DNA from 3 places in the Janthinobacterium sp. EB271-G4-7A genome. Region 2 is predicted to be linked to each of the others. Evidence: predicted binding sites of a transcription regulator. Region 2 holds the regulator's gene; each other region holds the start of a gene.
What was found. Region 2 encodes FNR, which switches genes on or off when oxygen is low (the NO sensors DNR and NnrR bind a similar motif). Its sites were predicted from a motif close to TTGATNNNNATCAA; they were not measured.
Positions count from the first base shown of each region.

Region 1: the regulator FNR is predicted to act here: its motif matches at 6,032-6,045, upstream of IGS58_RS24865 (universal stress protein).
Region 3: the regulator FNR is predicted to act here: its motif matches at 4,184-4,197, upstream of IGS58_RS14455 (PHA/PHB synthase family protein).

Region 1 is NZ_JACYMI010000005.1:796-8,452, reverse strand. Features, by position in the region: gene IGS58_RS24900 (anthranilate synthase component II) at 1-366, opposite strand, end outside; gene trpE (anthranilate synthase component I) at 368-1,864, opposite strand; gene IGS58_RS24890 (phosphoglycolate phosphatase) at 2,134-2,838, opposite strand; gene rpe (ribulose-phosphate 3-epimerase) at 2,838-3,512, opposite strand; gene apaG (Co2+/Mg2+ efflux protein ApaG) at 3,678-4,052, shown strand; gene IGS58_RS24875 (hypothetical protein) at 4,076-4,222, opposite strand; gene mltA (murein transglycosylase A) at 4,233-5,498, shown strand; gene IGS58_RS24865 (universal stress protein) at 5,540-5,977, opposite strand; gene IGS58_RS24860 (MFS transporter) at 6,115-7,308, opposite strand; gene IGS58_RS24855 (enoyl-CoA hydratase) at 7,498-7,657, shown strand, end outside.
Region 2 is NZ_JACYMI010000004.1:359,728-367,384, forward strand. Features, by position in the region: gene IGS58_RS24540 (response regulator) at 1-1,842, opposite strand, end outside; gene fnr (fumarate/nitrate reduction transcriptional regulator Fnr) at 2,092-2,850, shown strand; gene IGS58_RS24550 (FixH family protein) at 2,854-3,378, opposite strand; gene ccoG (cytochrome c oxidase accessory protein CcoG) at 3,481-4,863, opposite strand; gene ccoP (cytochrome-c oxidase, cbb3-type subunit III) at 4,866-5,786, opposite strand; gene IGS58_RS24565 (cbb3-type cytochrome oxidase subunit 3) at 5,779-5,982, opposite strand; gene ccoO (cytochrome-c oxidase, cbb3-type subunit II) at 5,984-6,598, opposite strand; gene ccoN (cytochrome-c oxidase, cbb3-type subunit I) at 6,614-7,657, opposite strand, start outside.
Region 3 is NZ_JACYMI010000001.1:3,204,441-3,212,097, forward strand. Features, by position in the region: gene IGS58_RS14430 (LLM class oxidoreductase) at 1-559, opposite strand, end outside; gene IGS58_RS14435 (glutathione S-transferase family protein) at 578-1,201, opposite strand; gene IGS58_RS14440 (MFS transporter) at 1,198-2,601, opposite strand; gene gcvA (transcriptional regulator GcvA) at 2,725-3,627, shown strand; gene IGS58_RS14450 (hypothetical protein) at 3,624-3,863, opposite strand; gene IGS58_RS14455 (PHA/PHB synthase family protein) at 4,249-6,054, shown strand; gene IGS58_RS14460 (universal stress protein) at 6,078-6,923, shown strand; gene IGS58_RS14465 (alpha/beta hydrolase) at 7,024-7,657, shown strand, end outside.

The sequences.
Region 1 (7,657 bases), on a different contig from region 2:
GAAGGGGCTGGGCATGCCTTTGAAAACGCCCACGCCCGTATGCGCGATGAGGGAAGTCTTGCCATGCATGACTTGCTTGGCGCGGATGACCTTGCCCCCAAACGCTTCGCCGATGGCCTGGTGGCCCAGGCACACGCCCAATATCGGTTTCTTGCCGGCGAAGTGCTTGAGCACTTCCACCGAAATACCCGCCTGTGCCGGCGCTTTCGGCCCGGGCGAGATACAGATGCGGTCCGGGTTCAGCGCCTCGATCTGTGCGATCGTGATTTCATCGTTGCGGTAGACCCGCACGTCTTCGCCCAACTCGCCGAAATACTGCACGATGTTGTAGGTGAAGGAGTCGTAGTTGTCGATCATCAGCAGCATCTTAAAACCCTCCATCCAGGCCATCTTGCACTTGTTCGGCGGCGCGCAGTACGGCGCGCGCCTTGTTTTCGGTTTCCTGCCATTCCATTTCGGGGATGGAGTCGGCCACGATGCCGGCCGCGGCCTGCACATACAGCATGCCGTCCTTGACCACGCCCGTGCGGATGGCGATCGCCACGTCCATTTCGCCGCCAAACGACAGGTAGCCGCAGGCGCCGCCGTAGATGCCGCGCTTGGTGATTTCCAGTTCGTCGATCACTTCCATGGCGCGCACTTTCGGCGCGCCCGTCAGGGTGCCGGCGGGGAAGGTTGCGCGCAGTACGTCCAGGTTCGACAGGCCATCCTTCAGCTTGCCCTCCACGTTCGAGACGATGTGTTGCACATGCGAGTATTTTTCGATGACCATGCGGTCGGTGACGTGCACGCTGCCCGTCTCGGCAATGCGGCCGATGTCGTTGCGCGCCAGGTCGATCAGCATCACGTGCTCGGCGATCTCCTTCGGATCGGCCAGCAGCTCGGCCGACAGTTCGGCGTCGCGCTCTGGCGTGGCGCCGCGTGGACGGGTGCCGGCAATCGGACGCAAGGTGACTTTCTTGCCGCCGTCCGCCGTCTTCTCGTTGCGCACCAGGATTTCCGGCGAGGCGCCGATGATCTGCATGTCGCCGAAATTATAGAAGTACATATACGGCGACGGATTGAGCGAACGCAAGGCGCGGTACAGTGTCAGCGGCGAATCGACATACGGCTTGCGGATGCGCTGGCCGATCTGTACCTGCATCAGGTCGCCCGCCATCACGTATTCATGCGCCTTGGCGACGGCCTTCAGGTAGTCTTCCTTGGAAAAGTCGCGGATGGTTTCCGTGCGCACGGAAGCGCTGGTGACGGGTGCATCGACACCGCGGCGCAGCATCATGCGCAAGTCCTTCAGGCGCTGCTGCGCTTTCGAAAACGATTCGGGCTGCGTGGTGTCGGCGTAGACGATCAGGTAGAGCTTGCCGGACAGGTTGTCGATGACGGCCAGTTCTTCCGTCACCATCAGCTGGATGTCGGGCAGCTTCAAGTCGTCTTTCGGCGCGCCGCCGGCCAGTTTTTTCTCGATGTGGCGCACGGTGTCGTAGCCGAAGTAGCCGGCCAGGCCGCCGCAGAAGCGCGGCATGCCGGGGCGCAGGGCCACCTTGAAGCGCGACTGGAACTGTTCGATGAAGTCGAGCGGATTGCCTTCGTGTTCTTCGATCACTGTGCCGTTCTTGACGATTTCGGTGCGCTTGCCGTAGCTGCGCAACACGGTCGTGGCGGGCAAGCCGATGAAGGAGTAGCGGCCGAAGCGTTCGCCGCCGACGACGGATTCGAGCAGGAAGGTGTTCTTGCCGCCCTGTTGGGATTGTGCCAGTTTCAGGTACAGGGTGAGCGGGGTTTCCAGGTCGGCGAACGCTTCCGCGATCAGGGGGATGCGGTTGTAGCCTTGCTGGGCCAGCGATTTGAATTCGAGTTCGGTCATGTTTCTCTCCATGCCGCCAGGGTATGAGTGTGCATAGTGCACAAACCCTGCGGTGGGTTATCAAAAAACTTGCCGGGACATGCAATATGCGCAAAATGCGCAAAGGACGCGTGTGCAGCCGGCAGCAATCGTAACGGCTCGGCCCTTAGGCCTGCCAGGATTGCCAGCGTCGCCAAAGCCAGGCCTCAATCGAGCCGGTTTGGGTGACATTGTGTTTTTTGATGAGAAACGTGTTCACGATATGGTGTTGGGTTTGGTCAGTATGCTGGTTAATTTTGCATGCTAATAAAACGGGCTGCTTCGAGCAGTGTCTTTACTATACCATCGGAATCGGTATCGTGTATAGAGTGTCCGTGATTGTAGCCATACGGTACCGTCAGTACGGGGCAAGCCGCAGCCCTGGCCGCTTGTGCGTCATTCGAGGAGTCGCCGATGGCCACCACTTTGGAGGGCGGCAAGTCGAAGTCCGCGCACACTTGCAGCAGCGGCATGGGGTGCGGTTTTTTCTGCGGCAGCGAATCGCCGCCGTAGACGATCTCGAAATACTGGTCCAGGTTTTTCAGTTTCAGCAGGGGCAGAGCGAAGGCGATCGGCTTGTTGGTGACGCAGGCCAGGCGCAAGCCCGCCGCCTTCATCGCCGCCAGTCCCGCTTCCACATCCGGGTATAGGGTGCTGAACTGGCCGTTGATGGCCAGGTAATGGCGCTGGTAACCGTCCATCGCCTGCTCGAAACGCTGTTCCACGCCGGCCGCATCGAAGTCGAGCGCCAGCACGGTGCGGATCAGGTTTTCCGAGCCTTTGCCCACCATCAGCTTGATGGCGTCGGCGCTGATGGGCGCCAGGTCCAGTTCGGCGCGAATGCCATTGATGGCGACATGAAAATCGGGCACGGTGTCGAGCATCGTGCCATCGAGGTCGATGATGGCGGCGCGCACGCCGGCCAGTACGTGGTCTTTCACCGTGCCCGCTTGCATCAGGCGCCCGCTACTTTGGCCAGCTCGGCGCGCATGGCGTCGATGACGGCCTTGTAGTCCGGCTTGCCGAAGATGGCCGAACCGGCGACGAAGGTGTCGGCGCCGGCGGCGGCGGCAGCGGCGATGTTGTCGATCTTGATGCCGCCATCGACTTCCAGCATGATGTCACGGCCCGACTCGTCGATCATGCGGCGTGCCTCGGCGATCTTCTTCAGCGCTTGCGGAATGAAGGACTGGCCGCCGAAGCCCGGGTTGACGGACATGATCAGGATGATGTCGATCTTGTCCATCACGTGTTCCAGGTAGTGCAGCGGCGTGCCCGGGTTGAATACCAGGCCCGATTTGCAGCCATTGTCGCGGATCAGCTGCAGCGAACGGTCGACGTGATCCGACGCTTCCGGGTGAAAGGTGATGATGTTCGCGCCAGCCTTGGCGAAATCCGGGATAATGCGATCGACAGGCTTGACCATCAGATGCACATCGATGGGTACTTGCACGTGCGGGCGGATCGCTTCGCACACCAGGGGGCCGATGGTCAGGTTCGGCACGTAATGGTTATCCATCACGTCGAAGTGGATGATGTCGGCGCCGGCGGTAACGACGTTGCGCACTTCCTCGCCCAGGCGGGCAAAGTCGGCGGACAGGATGCTGGGAGCGATACGGAATGTTGTCATGGTGAAGTAGCCAAAGGATAGAAAATGCGATTTGCGCTATTTTACGCCTGACGCCGCTACCGTGCCTCATTGAAGTACGGTGAAATACAGAATACGCATCGCGCGATGGCCAATGCGGCGCGCGCGACACACAATATGACTGGCAATGTCTGAATAGGAATGACGATGGCGACTTATGAATTTACGGTAACGGTCAAGACGCAATATCTGCCCGATCAATCGGCACCGGACCAGGGGCGGCACGTGTTCAGCTACACGATCCGCGTCGTCAACACGGGCACGGCTGGCGCGCAACTGATTTCGCGCCACTGGGTCATCACGGATGCGAACAACAAGGTGGAAGAGGTACGCGGCCTGGGCGCCGTCGGCCACCAGCCGCTGCTGCAGCCGGGCGAGCAGTTCGAATACACGAGCGGCACCATGCTGGGCACGCCGCAAGGCTCGATGCATGGCGAATACTTTTGCGTGGCCGAAGACGGCCATCAGTTCGAAGCGCCGATTCCCGAGTTCGTGCTGTCGGTGCCGCGCACCCTGCATTAAGGAAACGCCGGGGGCGTGCGCCCCTATTTCAGTTTTTCGGTGGCGTCCTGTTCTTCACTGAGCTGCTTGCGCGCCGGCGGTGCGGGCTTTTTGCCCGAGTACATGGTCCACCAGACTATAAATGCCAGCAAGAAGAACGCCACCAGCGCCTCTATCATCAAGATCCACATACGCACCCCTATGTTATTTACACGCAGCCCATTTACCAGCCGTCTGTTTACACGCGGTAGTCTACTCGTTTCAATCGCCGGCGTCGCGCTGACTCTTTCCGCCTGCACCACGCCGTCCACGCCACCCGCTGCCTCCAGCGGCAAGGCGCCCGCCATCGCGCCGACCGTCGTCAGGCCGGTGCCGGCCAAGCCTGCCGACGCCAAGGATGCCACGGATGCGGCAGCCCCCACATTCGTGCCCGCCAAGTTTGCCGCCTTGCCTGGCTGGGCCCGCGACGACATGCGCGCGGCCTGGCCCGCCTTCATGGCGTCGTGCGGCGTGCTCGTCAAGCGTCCGGACTGGAAAGAATCGTGCACGATTGCGCGCCAGGTGAATGCCGACAGCGACAAGGCCATCCGCCTGTTTTTCGAGACCTTCTTTGTGCCCAATCAAGTCGTCACCGCCGATGGCGCCAATACTGGACTGGTGACCGGTTATTACGAGCCATTGCTGCACGGCGCGCGCAAGCGCGGCGGTCCATACCAGACACCGCTGTACAAGGTGCCTGACGACCTGGTTTCGGTGGACTTGGCCGGCGTGTATCCGGAACTGAAAAACATGCGCTTGCGGGGCAAGCTGGTCGGCAAGAAGGTGATACCGTACGCAACCCGCGCCGACATCGAGCGCGCCACCTCCGTCACGGGCAAGGAATTGCTGTGGGTGGATGACGAAGTCGAGGCATTCTTCCTGCAAGTGCAGGGTTCCGGGCGCGTGCAGTTGACCGATACGCAGGAAACCGTGCGCGTGGCGTACGCGGATCAAAACGGCCATCCGTATAAATCGATCGGCCGCTACCTGGTCGACAAGGGCGAACTGACCTTGAGCCAGGCATCCGCGCAAGGCATCAAGGCGTGGATCGCCGGCCATCCCACGCGCAAGGATGAATTGTTCAACGCCAATCCCAGTTATGTCTTCTTCAAGGAAGAGCGCTTGCCCGACCCGAAAGTGGGGCCGAAGGGCGCGCTGGGCGTGCCGCTGACGCCGCAGCGCTCGGTAGCCATCGATTCGCGTTTCCTGCCGCTGGGCGCGCCCGTGTTCTTGTCCACCACGCAAGCCAATAGCGAGATCCCCATGCAGCGCCTGGTGATGGCGCAGGATACGGGCGGCGCCATTCGCGGGCCGATCCGTGTCGATTATTTCTTTGGCTTTGGCGCGGAAGCGGCCGAGAATGCGGGCCGCATGAAGCAGAGCGGCGCCGTGTGGGTGTTGTTGCCGAAGCAGGCACCGGCGCGCTAGAGGAGGTGCGCGGCGCCGGCGGGTGATGGTCTGGCGTCAGCTTAGCGCAGAACCATCACTGGCAAGTGCGTGTGGGCCAGCACTTTTTGCGTTTCGCTGCCCACGAACAGCTTGTTCAAGCCCTTGCGGCCATGCGAGGCCATCAGGATGATGTCGCAATGGTAGGTCTGCGCCGCATTGACGATTTCATCGTGCGGGCTCGGTGACACGGCCACCACGCCTTCGAAGGGCACGCCGGCGGTGCGGGCCGCTGCGCCGATCTTGTCGATGGCGCGTTGCGACGCTTCCTGCATCTGTTGTTCATACAGGCTGGCGTCGAGCACGATGCCGCCGTCGGCCATCGGCGAAAACGGGAAAGGCTGCACCACGCTGATGGCGACCAGCTTGGCTTTGTTCAATTGGGCGAAGGCGAGGGCGGTCTCGGCGGCTTTGTCGGACAACGGCGAGCCGTCGGTGGGAAATAAGATGGTATTAAACATAGCGTGCTCCTCAAGTGATGTAAGACAGCTTATGGATTTATATCAATTGAAACCTTGATATAAATCAAACCTCACAGGCTTTGGCGTGAATAGTGTCGCCAAGGCAATCTTTTAGCAGTGTATGCCTGTTCATCGCATCAGGTGCGCACGCTACGCAGCGGCGTGCCCCACACCATGGCGGCTGTCAACAGGATGCTGCCGGCCGCGATGCAGGCAAGGCCATTGCGCACGCCAAAGTGTTCCGCGATCCAGCCGGCGGCCAGCGCGCCCAGCGGCGCCGTCGCCACCGTCAGGAAGCGCATGGTCGACGTCATGCGGCCCAGCATGGGGTCGGGCGTGACTTTCTGGCGCAGGCCCAGATAGGGAATAAAGAACAGCATCACGCCGCAATCGAAAAAGAACATCAATATGGCATACGCCACGGCGCTGGCGGCAGCGCTGCCGAACAGCGCGGCGGGAATCGTTGGCGTCAGGGCAAAGCAGAGCGAGGTCGATGCCAGGCCGATCAGGATGGTGCGGCCGGCGCCGTAGCGCTTCGTCAATGGCTTGACGATGAAGGCGCTGAGCAAGACGCCGGCGCCGCCCAGCATCTGCGTCATGCCCAGCACGCCAGGACTCATGCCCAGGTCGCGCGTGGCGAACAGCACCGTCAAGGCCATGCTGGCGTAAAACAGGAAGTGCCAGATGCCGGCGCCCCAGGCCAGCGCGCGCAGCAGCGGTTCGCGCCAGACGAACAGCAAGCCGTCGGCGATGTCGCGCAAGGCATGTTTGTCGGATGGGGCGGGGTGCGGGTCGCGCACGCTCATGGCACGCAAATTGAAGACGGAAATCAGATAGCCGCACGCCGTGCACAGGATGGCGACGGGCGCTGACAAGACTTGCACCAGCACGCCGGCCAGGCCGGGACCGATCAGGCGCGACGCCGATTCGGTGGCGGCAAATTTCGATTGCGCATCGATCAAGCCGTCGCGGCCCACCAGGAAAGTCAGAAACACCTGTTCGGCACCGCCACCGACGACGAAGCCCGTGCCGATGATGAACCCCACTATATATAACCACGGCATGGACAGCACGCCGCACCAGTAAGCCACGGCCACGCTGGCCAGAGCCAGGCCGGACATGCTTTCGCTGAACAGCATGATCGGGTGCTTGCTGCGCCGGTCCAGCAGCACGCCGACGGGCAAGCCGAAGAGGGCGAACGGCAGCGCCTGCAGGGCAACCAGCATGCCCATCTGTTCCGGCGTCGCATGCAATAACAGTACCGCGCACAAGGGCAGGGCCAGCGAGGTGATCTGGGCGCCGAAGCAATTGAGGCCGTTGCTGAACCACAGGCGGCGGAAATTGACGCTGGCGGCGCTGCCGTCGCCTCGCAGGTAATGGGCACAGTACTGGAAGAGGGAGGAGAAAATATCTTGCTCGATATGAAAATGATCAGGCTCACAATAATAGCAGCGCGCCTGCCGCGCCGCTGCCGTTAGCCGCTACAATCGTTGCCACCGTGTTCATCCAGAGGAGACTATATGCAATACGAAGACTTGATCATCGATATCCAGGACAAAGTGGCGGTCATCCGCCTGAATCGCCCGAAGGCATTGAATGCCTTGAACGACAACATGATGAATGAGCTGGGCGACGCCTTGCTGAAGTTCGATGCCGACGAGAATATCGGCTGCATCGTCC
Region 2 (7,657 bases):
CGGCTGCGCCAGCATCTCGAAGGGCACGCTGAACCAGAAGCGGCTGCCCTTGCCTTCGCTGCTGGCGACGGCGATGTCGCCGCCCATCATGTGGATCAGCTGCTTGCTGATGGCCAGGCCCAGGCCCGTGCCGCCGAAGCGCCGCGTGATGCTCTGGTCGGCCTGTGAAAACGCGGCAAACAGCTGCTGTTGCTGCAGTTCCGTCATGCCGATGCCCGTGTCGCGCACTTCGAAGCGCAGCCAGGCGCGGCCACTCTCGCTCTCGGCCAGGCTGACGGCCACTACCACTTCGCCGCTCTCGGTAAACTTGATGGCGTTGCCGGCCAGGTTGACGAGAATTTGCTGCAGGCGCTGGGCGTCGCCGACGAGGCGCCGCGGCACGTCGGGCTCGACGGCGATGGCCAGTTCCAGCTCCTTTTCGCCCGCATTCATCGTCATCGTCGTGGCCAGGGTATTCATGACTTCATCGAGGTCGAATTCGACGGGCGACAATTCCATGCGGCGCGCCTCGATCTTCGAATAGTCGAGCACATCGTTGAGGATGCCCAGCAGCGACTGGCCCGCCACTCTGACCATGGTCAGGTACTTGCGCTGTTCCGTGTCGAGCTTGGTATTGCCCAGCAAATACACCATGCCCAGCACGGCATTGAGGGGCGTGCGGATTTCATGGCTCATGTTGGCCACGAAATCGCTCTTCGCGCGGTTGGCCGCCTCGGCCCGGTCGCGTTCCTGCTCCAGCTCCGCCGCGCGCGCTTCGAGTTCCTGCTGCAGGCGGTCGCGTTCGCTCATCAGGCCATTGAACGCTTCCGTCAGTTCGCCGATCTCGTCGCGCTGCTGTACCGGCACGGGGGTGAAACGGCTGCCGCTGGTGCGCAGGGCCAGCAGGGTATCGCGCAGGCGCACCAGCGGCGACAGCAGGCGCACGGTAACCCAGCCCAGAACGGCAGCGGCCAGCAGCGAAGCGAGGATGCTCCACAGCACCAGCCGGTACAGCACGCCATCGAACGGTTCGAAGGCATCCTCGACGGGCAGCGAGGCGGCCAGCAGCCAGTTCACGGATTTCAGGCGCTTGAAGCTGTTGACGGCCGTGATGCCGCGGCTGTTGGTGCTGACCATGCTGCCTTCGCCATCCTCCTTCAGCAGCTGGGTGGTCGTCAGGTTGGCGTTCGGCTTGCGCGGCTGCAGCAAACGGCTGGTATCGGGGTGCAGCACGTAGCGCGGCACGGCGCCGCGCGTGAGGATGAAGTAATAGCCGCTCTTGCCGATCTTTTCCGAGCGCAGGCGGCCCAGCAGATTGTCCTTGTACAGGCGCAGCACGCCGATCACCACGCCGGCCACCTGGCCATCGGCGGCCAGCACGGGCGCCACCATCTGCACGATGGGCATGCCGCTCGACTTGCCCAGCATCGGCTCGGTAATCATGGGCTGGCGCGTGCGCAGGACGGTCTGGAAATACTCGCGCTCGGCGACGTTGATGCCGGCGCGCCCCGTCACTTCCGGCATGTCGGCCACGATGGCGCCATGCGCGTCGAGCACCAGCACGTCGTCGAACAGCACCAGCATCGAGCGGCGCGCATAGTATTCGCGCAATTGGGCGGGCTGGGCGATCAATTCCGGCGGCTGCTGCCTGGCCGTCAGGGTGACAATCTGCAGCAGCATGCCCAGCTTGTCGTCGAGCTCGGCAGCGGTGCGGCTGATCAGCGATGACTGCTGGCTCAGCAGTACTCGGGTGAAGTCGTCGCGCATGTGCTGCACCTGGATCATGGTGACCAGCGCGATCATGGCGATCGAGGTCAGGCTGGTGGCCAGCGCGACTTTTGCTTTAATGCCGAGAGGCTTCATGATTTCCTTTTCAGTGCCGGGCGGCACAGGCGGCAGATAATGCTGTCAGGAATTTTCCTATCAATACCCCAGCTTGGCAAGCGCCGCCGCGCAAATTGCCCGCCCCGTATGGGCTTTTGACGATGTTGCCATATAATTAAAGGCTGGACGTCGTTTATTCGCCGAATTTACGGTGAAATTGGCATACGGCAACCCTGTATGCAGCTGTATGCAGTAAACTTGTTGTTGCATTTTCTAAAAGGTACCGACATGACTGAAGCGCTCCTCACTCCAACCTTGCCCACCGTGAACGTGGAGGCGTTGCGTGCACGATGCTCGACCTGCAGCATGCATCAATTGTGCCTGCCGATGGGCCTTGATGTGGGCGACATGGATCGGCTGGACCAGATCATCGGCCGCCGCCGCAAGATCGTGCGCGGGGCCTCGCTGTTCCGCATCGGCGACTCGTTCCAGAACCTGTACGCGATCCGCCTGGGGCACTTCAAGACCTACCAGATCAATCCGGGTGGCGAAGAGCAGGTGACGGGTTTCCAGATGGCCGGTGAACTGCTGGGCATGGATGCCATCAGCGCCGACCGCCACCACTGTAATGCCGTGGCGCTGGAAGACAGCGAAGTGTGTGAAATTCCGTTTTCCAGCCTGGAACAATTGCTGGGCAATATGCCGACCCTGCTGCGTCATTTCCACCGCATGATGAGCCAGGAAATCACGCGCGAGCAAAGCGTCATGCTATTGCTGGGCAATATGCAGGCGACCCAGCGTTTTGCCGCCTTCATCGTCAACCTGGCATCGCGCTATGAAGCACGCGGCTATTCGGGCAGCAATTTCCAGCTGCGCATGTCGCGCGAGGAAATCGGCAACTATCTGGGCCTGACCATCGAAAGCGTCAGCCGCTTATTGTCGAAATTCAAGAAGGAAGGCTGGCTGCGCGTCTCGAACCGCGAGATCGAAATCCTGCAGCCGGCCAAGTTGAAAGCGATTACGGCCGGCACGGACGTCTGCAAATAAGACTTACAGTTCTTCATCCGCGTGCAGCGCGATGCTGCGCTGCAGGGGCCAGGTCCAGATGCCGGACAGCCGCCACTCGCGTTTGTCGTTTTCCACCAGCACTTGCCAGCGGCTGCGCTCGAGCATCGGCAGTGCTACGGAAAAATTGCCGGCCGCATCGGGCTGCACCAGCAGCTTGATATCCTTTTCCGGCAGGGTCGCATGCGCCAGGTGCAGCTGCAGCGGCGCCTGATAGGCCTTGCCGAAGCTGTGCACGGAACCACTGAGGCGCGCTGCAGCCACGTCATATGACAGGCGCGTATCCATGGCCAGGTCGCTGGCGATCGTGTCGCGCTTCAAATCCTGGTTGATCGCCTTGCCCTGCTTGTAATAATCGCCCACCACCAGCGCATCGGGCTGCGTAAACGCGATATAGCCCATGAAGCTGCCGACGACCACGGACAGGCCGGGACCGATCATCAGCAGCCATGGCCAGCGATGCTTGTACCACGGTGCAACGGGGGGTTGCAGTTTCAGACTGTCGGACATGGTGTTTCTCCTGTTTAATCAGCCAGTCCCCGCATGGGGACCGGCCTTCCTGCAACTTCGTGGCGGCGGCGAGGGCACCCGGTCCCCGTCCGCCTTTCCTTGTTAACGTGGCACGATGAATACCGCGCTTTCACGCACATGCAGCGATGGATCGTCCAGCGATTGCAATTCGATCGCAATCTTGTTCGAGCCCTTCTCTCCCACGCCGTGCGGTACGCGCAGGCGGATCGGCCAGCCCAGCGTTTCCGTCGGCTGCAAGGTCACTTCTTCGCGCGTCAGCAAGGTCAGGCCCGGCAAGCCGGAAGCGCTGATTTTAAAATGCTGGCTTTGCTCGGACGTATTCATGATCTGCAGGCGGTAGACGTTTTCGATCATGCCGTCTTCGACTTCGCGCCCCATCGAACCGCGGTCGCGGATCACGTCCATTTTCAGGGGCGTGCGCAGGGCCAGCGACGTACACACGGCGATGATGATCAGGGCCAGGATGGAAGTGTAGATCAAGACGCGCGGGCGCATGGCGCGCTGACGTATCTGCTTCGAATTGAAGTTGTTTTCCATCGCATGGTCGGTGCTGTAGCGTATCAGGCCACGCGGCCGCTCGACCTTGTCCATCACGCTGTTGCAGGCATCGACGCAGGCGGCGCAGCCGATGCATTCATACTGCAGGCCGTTGCGGATATCGATGCCGGTCGGACACACCTGCACGCACAGGGTACAGTCGATGCAATCGCCCAGCTTGTCGTTGTTGCCGGCCTTCTTGCTCATGGCGCCGCGTGGTTCGCCGCGCTTGGCATCGTAGGTGATGATCAGGGTGTCCTGGTCGAACATGGCGCTCTGGAAGCGCGCGTAGGGGCACATGTATTTGCACACCTGCTCGCGCAGCCAGCCCGCGTTGCCGTAGGTTGCCAGGCTGTAGAACAAGACCCAGAACCATTCCCAGGGACCGAAATTGAGGGTGGTCACCGACTGCGCCAGTTCCTTGATCGGCGTGAAGTAGCCGACAAAGGTAAAGCCCGTCCACAGGGCGATGGCGCCCCATACCAGGTGCTTGGCGGTCTTCTTGAAGGCCTTGCGCACGGAGGGGCCCTGCTTGTCGAGGGCCATGCGCGCGCTGCGCGTGCCCTCGATGCGGCGTTCGACCCACAGGAAAATTTCCGTGTATACCGTTTGCGGGCAGGAGAACCCGCACCACACCCGCCCGGCAATGGCCGTGACGAGGAACAACAAATACGCACAGATGATCAGCAGGGCCGCCAGATAGATGAAATCCTGGGGCCACAGCACGACGCCGAAAATGTAGAACTTGCGCGTGGTCAAATCGAACAGCAGGGCTTGCCTGCCATTCCAGGTCAACCACGGCAAGCCGTAGAACGCCAGCTGGGTAAGCCATACGCATACCCATCGCCAGGTAGCGTAGCGTCCTTTGGCCTCGCGAGGGTAGATTTGCTCGCGGGCCGCATACATCTTGATGACTTGAGGTTCCATTTTTACTTTGCGGGCGCCTGCGGATTCGACAGGCTCCAGACATACGCCGACAGCACGTGTACCTTGGATTCGCCGAGGAAATCGCTGAAGGCCGGCATGGTGTTGCTGCGTCCCTTGCGTACGGTTTCCATGATGGTATCGGCGCTGCCGCCGTACAGCCAGGTCTTGTCCGTCAGGTTCGGCGCACCGAGCATCTGGTTACCCTTGGCATCGGCGCCATGACAGGCCATGCAGGCGCCAAACTTGGCCTTGCCCAGCACGGACTTGACGGGATCCGAGGTCGAGCTGGACAGGCTCAGCACATAATGGGCCACGTTCTCGACATCCTTTTCGGAGCCCAGGGCGGCGCCCATCGGTGGCATTTGCCCATTGCGGCCGTGCAGGATGGTGGTCTTGATGACGTCGGGTTCGCCGCCATACAGCCAGTCCTTGTCGGTCAGGTTGGGGAAGCCCTTGTTGCCGCGTGCATCCGAACCGTGGCATTGCGCGCAGTAGGTCAGGAACAGGCGCTGGCCGATGGCTTGCGCCTGCGGATCGGCGGCCACCGTCTTCAAGTCCTGGCTCAGGTACTTGTTGAACAGCGGACCGTAGTCGGCTTCCGCCTTCTTCAGTTCTTCCTCGTACTGGCCCGTCGATTTCCAGCCCAGGCTGCCGGCATAGTTGCCCAGGCCCGGATACAGGAACAGGTACGCCAGGGAGAAGACGATGGTGATGTAGAACAGCCACATCCACCAGCGCGGCATCGGCGTGTTGAGTTCCTTCAAATCCTCGTCCCAGACGTGGCCCGTGGTGCCGTCAGCGGGGGCGCCCTCGACCACTTTGATTTTCGACTGCGAGTACAGCAGCACGCCGCAGCCGATGATGCCCAGCAGGGACAGCACGATGATGTAGATATTCCAGAAGCCATTGGTAAAGTCAGCCATGGTTATGCTCCTTCGCCAGGGGCATTTCGGCTTCGGCCGGATAGTCGAGCGCGTCGTCGGCGAACGGCAGGCGTGCCGCCGCGTCGAAGTCGCTGTTGCTGCGGCTGAACGTCCACCACAGGATACCCACGAACGTCGTAAAGGAAACCACCGTCATGACGCTGCTGGCGCTGTCAAACAGGTTTTCGATTGCCATGCTAATTCCTTGTTTTGATTAATGTACCGAGGCCTTGCAGATAGGCGACCAGGGCGTCTTCTTCCGTCTTGTCCTGCAGCTGCGCAGGGCCGGCGGCGATCTCTTCATCGCTGTACGGCTGGCCCAGGCGTTTCAGGGCGCGCATCTTCGGCATGATCTCGTCAGGCACCAGCTTGGTCTTCGCCAGCCAGGGGTAGGACGGCATGTTCGACTCGGGCACCACGTCGCGCGGGTTGTTCAAGTGCGTGCGGTGCCATTCGTCGCTGTAGCGCGCGCCCACGCGGGCCAGGTCGGGGCCCGTGCGCTTGGAACCCCACTGGAACGGACGGTCGTAGACGAATTCGCCGGCGACCGAATAGTGGCCATAGCGTTCCGTTTCCGCGCGCAGCGGACGCACCATCTGCGAGTGGCAGTTGTAGCAGCCTTCGCGCACGTAAATGTCGCGGCCCGCCAGGCGCAGCGGCGAGTACGGCTTCAGGCCGGCGACGGGTTCCGTCGTGCTCTTCTGGAAGAACAGGGGAACGATCTCGACGGCGCCGCCGATGCTGATCACCACCGTGACCAGGGCGATCAGCAGCCAGGGGTTTCTTTCAATCCATGCATGTGAAAATTTCATTTGCTTTCGCTCCTATCAGGCGTGCGCCGCGTTCAGTTCCGGAATGCGGGCGACGGGGAGTTTGCTGCCGCGCAAGGTCATCCAGGTGTTGTAGCCCATGATGCACATACCCGACAGGTACAGCAGGCCACCGGCCACGCGCACCACGTAGTACGGATACGTCGCTTTCACGCTCTCGACAAAGGTATAGGTCAGGGTGCCGTCCGGATTGACCGCGCGCCACATCAGGCCCTGCATCACGCCGGCGATCCACATTGCCGCGATGTACAGCACGATGCCGATGGTGGCCACCCAGAAGTGCACGTCGACCAGGCGCGTGCTGTGCATCTGCGTGCGGCCAGCCAGGCGCGGCAGCAGGTAGTAGATCGAACCCATGGTGATGAAGCCCACCCAGCCCAGGGCGCCCGCATGCACGTGGGCAACGGTCCAGTCGGTGTAGTGCGACAGCGAGTTGATGGTCTTGATCGACATCATCGGACCTTCGAAGGTGGCGATGCCGTAGAACGACAGCGAGACGATCATGAATTTCAGGATCGGATCGGTGCGCAGCTTGTGCCAGGCGCCCGACAGGGTCATGATGCCGTTGATCATGCCGCCCCAGCTTGGTGCCAGGAGTACCAGCGAGAAGACCATGCCGATCGATTGCGTCCAGTCAGGCAATGCCGTGTAGTGCAGGTGATGCGGGCCGGCCCACATGTAGGTGAAGATCAGCGCCCAGAAGTGGACGATCGACAGACGGTACGAGTACACGGGGCGCTCGGCCTGTTTCGGGATGAAGTAGTACACCATGCCCAGGTAGCCGGCGGTCAGGATGAAACCCACCGCGTTATGGCCGTACCACCACTGGATCATCGCGTCCTGCACGCCCGCATACGCGGAATACGACTTGGTGAACGAGGCTGGCATGACGGCGCCATTGACCACGTGCAAGATCGTCACGGCCAGGATATAGGCGCCGAAGAACCAGTTGGCCACGTAGATGTGCTTGACCTTGCGCTTGATCAAGGTGCCGAAGAACACGATGGCGTAGGCGATCCAGACGACGGCGATGAGGATGGC
Region 3 (7,657 bases), on a different contig from region 2:
GGCCAGCCAGGCTGCCCAGCGGGCCGTCGATGCTGGCGGGGCCTGCCTGCAGCAACTGGCGGAACATGTGCACGGCCTGCGCATAGCGCGCGCCGCGCGTGGCATGCGGCACGCCATACGCGGGAAATTCGCTGGCGCGGTCGCCCGACGCCGTGCCCAGCACCAGGCGCCCGCCCGACAGCTGGTCGATGCTGGCGGCCGCCTTGGCCAGGTCGATCGGATGGCGCAGGGTAAAAATGGCGCTGCCCGTGGCCAGGGCCAGCGCATCCGTGCGCGCCGCCAGATACGCCAGATAGGTCCACGGGTCGAACAGCTGACCCGCATCGCCGAAGCGCGGGTCGAACAGGGGAATGTCGCGCACCCAGGCGGCGGCAAAGCCTTGCCGGTCCATGGCGGCGACCAGGTCGGCCTGGCCGGCCAGCGCCCGCATGTCGCCCTGGTAAAAACGCAGCGGCAGATAAATGCCGAGGGTGAGCGCGCCGGGTGCGAACATGCGGCGGTAGCCGCGGTGCTGCGTGAAAGCCTGCGACGAAGCGCCTTCTATGATGTCTATGCTCATGTTGTTCCTTGATCAAAATCAGGCGCCCGTGGCGGGCGCGGGAATGGAGATGCCCAGCTGCACGGCCGGACGGGCCGCCACGCGGGCGTACCAGGCGGCCACGTGCGGCCAGTCATCGAGTTCGAAGCCGACGATGCGGGCGATATGCAGCCAGCCGAAGCTGGCGATGTCGGCGATGGAATAGCCGTCGCCGGCCAGGTAGGCGTTGTCCGCCAGGCGGCCATCCATGGTGGCCAGCGCGGCGGTGCACAGCTGGCGAAAGTGCGCCGTGGCGGCCGCATTCGCGCCTCCGTCTGCGATCTCGAAATGCACGCGCTGGCCCAGCATCGGCCCCATGCTGGCCGCGTGGAATTGCAGCCAGGTGATGGCGGCCCAGCGCTGCGCGGGAGCCTTCGGCAGCAGCCGCCCCGTTTTTTCGGCCAGGTACAGCAATATGGCGGCCGATTCAAACACGGTGATGCCCGTCTCGTGGTCGACCAGGACGGGAATGCGTCCGTGCGGATTGAGGGCCAGGAAAGCGGGCAGCCGGTGTTCGCCCTGCTCGATGCGCACATGGCGCAGCCGGTATGGCAAGCCCAGTTCGGCCAGCGCAATCGTGGCTTTGAAACCGTTCGGCGAGCTGTCGGTGTAGAGCTCCATCATGGCGCCGCCTCCTGGCGCGCGGCCTTGCCGGGGAGGATGGCGACGGCGCACGCCAGGCCCGCCACGACCAGGCAGGCGGAAACGAGGATGGCGCTGCTGTAGCCTTGCGCGGCCGTGCCGCCGCCGGCCAGCACGGCGATGCTGACAGCCACGCCCACGGCCAGGCCCACGGCGGACCCGACCTCCTGCGTGGTGGTCAGCATGCCGCCCGCCAGGCCATGGTCCGCTTCCGGCACGCCATCGATGCCGGCCACGGTCCAGGCGGGAAACGCCAGGCCATAGCCGATGCCGGCCAGTACGGTACCGGGCAGGATGGAGGCGCCCCAGGCAGCCAGCGTGGCCAGCGAACTGCCCAGCATGGCCAGCCCGCCGATGAACAGCAGCATGCCGCCGACGATGACGGGCTTGGTGCCGCAGCGGGCGATCAATGCCGGCCCGGCCCACGCGCTGGCCACGGTAAAGGCGGCGGCCATCGGCAACAGTCCCAGCCCCGTGCGCGTGGCGCTGAAGCCCAGCACTTCCTGCATGGCCAGCGCCACGACGACAAAGGTGGGCCCCAGGGCCGTGTTGGCCAGCAGGGAGACGATATTCGCCCCGCCCGTGGAGCGGCGCCGGAAGACGGCCAGCGGCATCAGCGGCGCGGCCACCCGTCCCTCCACCCAGACGAACAGCGCCAGCAGGGCCAGCGCCAGCGCGACCAGGGCAAACGTGAGCGGATGCGCCAGTCCCACATGCTCGCTATTGGCAAAGGCAAACACCAGCGTCGCCGCGCCCGACGCCACCAGCAGCGCACCCCACACATCGAGCGGGCCGCCAGCCGCAGCGCTATCCGCATCGGGCCGGCCCAGGGGCAAGGCCGGCGACAGGGCCAGCACCAGCAGGCCGACGGGCACATTGATCCACAGCACCCAACGCCAGCCCAGCATATCCGTGATGAAGCCGCCCAGGATCAGGCCGGCGACAAAGCCGCTGGCCGCCACGGCCGTCCAGGCACCGAGCGCCCGGTTGCGCCGGGCCGGCTCGGGAAACACGGCCAGCAGCAGGGAAAACGCGGCCGGCGAAAACATGGCGGCGCCAAAGCCCTGCAGCGCGCGCGTGGCCACCAGCATGGCCGGGCTGTGCGAAAAACCACCGAGCAGCGAGGCGGCAGTGAACAGCAGCAGCCCCGTGATGAAGACGCGGCGGCGGCCAAACATGTCGGCCGCGCGCCCGCCCAGCAGCAGGAAGCCGGCGATGGCCACGCCATACGCATTGATCACCCATTGCAGCCCGCCGGACGTAAAGCCCAGACTCTGCTGAATTTGCGGCAAGGGAATCATGGTAATGGAAAAATCGAGCAAGGCGACGAATTGCGTGGTGCACAGCAAAACCAGGCAAAGTTGCCGATGTGAAAGTAACATGGAGATCCTATCGATATAGTTTTACTCGACGTCAAAAAAACGCCGCATGCCCCTATAATGCGTTTTTCCACAGCGAAACTGAAACGATGATTTTTCGCGCATAACTATAGAAAAACTATATCGATGAAGCATCCTTTACCGCTCCAGGCGCTGCGCGCCTTTGTCGAAGTGGGCCAGCGCGGCAGCATCAAGGCGGCTGCCGAGGCGCTGCACGTGACGTCGGGCGCCGTCAGCCAGCAGATCCGCCTGCTGGAAGAGCGCGTCGGCATGCCCCTGTTTACGCGCGAACGCCAGGGCCTGCGCCTGACAGAGGCGGGCGCCATGGTCCACCCCGCCCTGCTGGGCGCCTTCGCGCAGATCGCCGGCGCCAGCCAGGCGCTGGAAGACTTGGGCGCGCGCCAGACGCTCACCGTCAGCACGGTCGCCACGTTTGCCGCCGCGTGGCTGGTGCCGCGCCTGGGCCGCTTCAACCAGCGCCATCCGCATATCGAAGTGCGCGTGGAAGCGACATCCGCGCTGGTCGACCTGCGCCGCGACCGGGTCGACGTGGCCTTGCGCCACGGCCTGGGCGACTATCCGGGCCTGCAGGTGACGCGCTTGATGGCGCCCGTGCTGGTGCCCGTCGCCAGCCCCGCCCTGATGGCGGGCCAGCCGCCCATCGCCACGCCGGCCGATTGCCTGCGCTACCCGCTGCTGCACGATACGGACCGCGCCGACTGGCCATTGTGGCTGGCCGCGCATGGCGCCCCGGACGACAGCACGGATGCGGCGCGGGCGCGGCGCGGCTCGGCCTTCGAAGATGATTTTCTGTTGATACGCGCGGCCGAGGCGGGCCAGGGCCTGGCCCTGGTGCCGCAGTTGTACGCGCAGGAGGAAATCGCCGCCGGGCGCCTGGTGCAAGTGCTGGACTTGCCCTGGCCCGCGCGCTTTGCCTACTACCTGGTGGCGCGGCCCGACGCGGCCACGCGCCCCGCCGTGCAGGCATTCATGGCATGGATCTGCGAGGAAGCGCAGGCAGTGCGCTAGAGCGCATGGCCTGCGGCCACGCACGACACCACGCCGCAGGCGGTGCTGAACGGCGCCGGTACGCCGGCGCGCCCCATGGCGATGCACGTTGCAGCCGGCAGTATGGCCAGCAACAGGGCCAGGTAGCCAATCGCTTTCAGGCGCCGCACGGACGCATTGCCGGCACCCGCGCCAGCCCCGTGTGGATAGCCCTTGCCCGCCTCTTCGCTGCTGCTTGCCGACATTTTCGTATGCATGTCCATCTCCTCTATCCACCGTGAGCGGTCTTGCTTCACTTCTTGCTTAACTACATCTTGCCACATAAATTTATCAAATACAACAAAAAAATTCACGAAAAAAACGTTTTTGTTATTCTGCGACAGGCAGAATGATGAATGAAATATGTCCTTTCATAGTAATAAATGGCTTGCAGCAAGCTTTTCACGCCATCCAGGCCCGAACCCGCATGGATTAAAATTCAATATAATCATTTGAATCGCAATATTCGTTTCAATGACTTTTATTCTAAGTGCCATCCAGGTATGGCAAGCCGCCTGCCGCACGCATCCGGCCAAACTTGATGTAGATCATAATTTTTTGAACAAGCTCTTGCTACCCTGTAAAAAAATGACTGGAGCCCTGATGAGCAAGACGCAGCCGAGCGACGCGGAACACAACATTGAACATGAGCGCCTGGGTAGCGCCTGGCAAGGCGTGCCAGTGCCCGATTATCCGGAAAGCGCGCCGGAAGGCGCCACCCTGGACCTGCTGCTGAACGCCTGGCTGGGCAAGTTCACGGGCGGCATTTCGCCTGCCGCGCTGGGCAACGCCTATGCCGACTGGCTCAGCCACCTGGCGCTGGCGCCATCGAAGCAGCAAACCCTGTTACAGGAAGCGTGGAAGAAGATCGGCCACTGGCAGCAGTACGCGCTGCAATCGGCGCTGGCCGGCAGCGCCACTGAGCCGCCGTGCATCGCGCCGCTGCCGCAGGACCGGCGCTTCGACGACCCTGCCTGGCGGCGCTGGCCGTACAACCTCGTCTACCAGGGCTTCTTGCTGCAGCAGCAATGGTGGCACCGTGCCACCACGGGCGTGCGCGGCGTCTCGCCGCACCACGAAGATGTCGTCACGTTCACCGTGCGCCAGTGGCTCGACATGCTGGCGCCGTCGAACTTCCTGCTGACCAATCCCGTGGTGCAGCAAGCGGCCCTCGACAGCGGCGGCGCCAGCCTGGCGCGCGGCATGGCCCACGCGGCCGACGACTGGCAGCGCGCCGCCATGGGAGCGCATGCACCCGATGCGCGCCGCTACAAGGTGGGCCAGAACCTGGCCGTCACGCCGGGCAAGGTGGTCTACCGCAATGACTTGATCGAATTGATCCAGTACGCTCCCGCCACCGCCAAGGTGCATGCGACGCCGCTGCTGTTCGTGCCCGCCTGGATCATGAAGTTCTATATTCTCGACCTGTCGCCGCACAATTCGCTGGTGCGCTACCTGGTGGAACAGGGCCACACGGTATTCATGATTTCCTGGAAAAACCCGCTGGAAGAAGACCGCGAGTTGTCGCTGGAAGACTACCGCCAGCTGGGCGTGATGGATGCGCTCGACGCCGTTGCCCGCATCACGGGCGCGCCGCAGGTGCATGCGGCCGGCTACTGCCTGGGCGGCACCCTGCTGGCGATCGCCGCCGCGACGATGGCGCGCGACGGCGATGCGCGCCTGGCCAGCCTCACCATGCTGGCCTCGCAGGTCGACTTCAAGGAGCCGGGCGAACTGTCGCTGTTCATCGACGACAGCCAGGTCAGCTTCCTGGAAGCGGCCATGTGGAAGCAGGGCTACCTCGATACGAAGCAGATGGCGGGCGCCTTCCAGCTACTGCGCTCGAACGACCTGATCTGGTCGCGCCAGCTGCGCCATTACCTGATGGGACAAGACGAGCAGGACAGCGACCTGATGGCCTGGAACGGGGACGCCACGCGCATGCCCTGCCGCATGCATTCGGAATACCTGCGCCGCCTGTTCCTGCACAACGACCTGGCCGAAGGCCGCTACCGCACGGCGGGCCGCCACATCGTCCTGCGCGACATCGACGCGCCCATCTTTGCCGTCGGCACCCTGACGGACCACGTGGCGCCGTGGCGCTCCGTGTATAAACTGCAGCTGCTGACCGACACAGACGTCACCTTTTTGCTCACTTCGGGCGGCCACAATGCGGGCGTCGTCTCGCCGCCGGGCCAGCCGCGCCGCAGCTACCAGCTGGCCACGCACCGCCACGACACGCCCTATGTCGACGCGGACAGCTGGCAACGCGACGTGCCGCACCATGACGGTTCGTGGTGGCCCGCCTGGCAAGCGTGGCTGGAAGAACGCGCGGGCGCGCAAGTGGCGCCACCGGCCATGGGGATTGCCCTGGGCGACGCACCGGGCAGCTACGTGCTGCAGACCTGACAACCGACAACCGAGGAAACGCTATGCCCTATACCACCCTGCTGGTCCACGTCGACAATTCCCGCCACTGCGCCCAGCGCATCCGCCTGGCCGTGCGCCTGGCCGTCGCCGAAGGGGCCCACCTGATCGGTTCGGCCATGAGCGGCATCTCGCGCTACGCGTATGGCGGCGGCGTGAACGCGCTGCAGTTTGCGCCGGCGCAGATGCAGGCGCTGCGCACCCAGGCCAGCGAAGCCTTGCACGACTTCGAGCGCATCGCCCGCGAAGAAGGCCTGGGCGCCTACGAAACGCGCTTCGTCGACGACGATGCGCAAGGCGCGCTGCTGCTGCAGGCGCGCTATTGCGACTTGCTGATCCTGGGCCAGACGGATGCGCAGGATACGCCGTCGCGCGTCATCGCCGGCACGGCCGAATACCTGATGCTGCATTGCGGCCGGCCCGTGCTGATGGTGCCGCACGCGCCTTGCGCCGCGCCAGCGGGCATCGCGCAGCATCCGCTGCTGGCCTGGAACGGCAGCGCCGAAGCGCTGCGCGCCATCACCGATGCGCTGCCGCTGCTGCAACGGGCACAACAAGTCACCCTGGCCGTCGTCAATTCGCACGCCCAGGCGGCCGCGCACGGCGAGCAGCCGGGCGCCGACCTGGCCCTGTATCTGGCGCGCCACGGCGTCAACGTCGAGGTGCTGCAGCACGACACGCCGCCGGGCCAGGACGTGGGAACGGCCCTGCTGGCCATGGCCGCGCAGCGGCGCTGCGATCTGGTCGTGATGGGCTGTTACGGCCACATGCGCCTGCGCGAAGCGCTGCTGGGCGGCGTCACGCGCACCGTGCTGCAGGAGATGACGTTGCCGGTGCTGGTGTCGCACTAGCGCGCAGGCGGGTCCTTCAGCCTTCCTTCACCCGCCCCTCATCTGTACTTCATGCGCGGCGCCGATACTGGCCATGTCCCCGTCCAGCAAGGAGTACCGCATGACCAGAGCCACCGATGCCATCCCCCGTTTCCACGCCCGCAGGCGCTTGCTGTTCGGCATGGGCGCCCTGGCGGGCCTGGCTGCCTGTGGCGGCGGCAGCGGGCCGCGCGCTGCGGCGGTGATCGACCGGCAGATCGGCGTCGCCCCCGGCGTCAGCCTGCACGTGCGCGACTGGCGCAGCGCGACCGACAGCGAGACCGATGTCATCGTCCTGCTGGCCGGCCTGGGCGCCAATGCGCACGCCTTTGACAGCCTGGCGCCCGCGCTGGCGCGCCGCCACCGCGTGCTGGCCGTCACGCGGCGCGGCTATGGCGCCTCCAGCAAGCCGCTGCCCGTCAACGACGCCAACGATATGACGTATGCCCCCGCCACCCTGGTGGCCGACCTGCTGGCCGTGCTGGACGCACTGAAGGTTCAACGCATCATCCTGGCCGGCCATTCCATCGCCGGCAACGAACTGACCCTGTTCGCCGGCAGCCACCCGCAGCGCGTGCGGGGACTCGTCTATATGGACACGACCTTCGATTACCTGGCCAGCGGCGGCTATGAGGAACCCCAGCCCACGCCCTTCGACGAACCGCCACCTGGCCCGGCCGACCTGGCATCGCTGGACGCCTCGATCGCCTATGCCA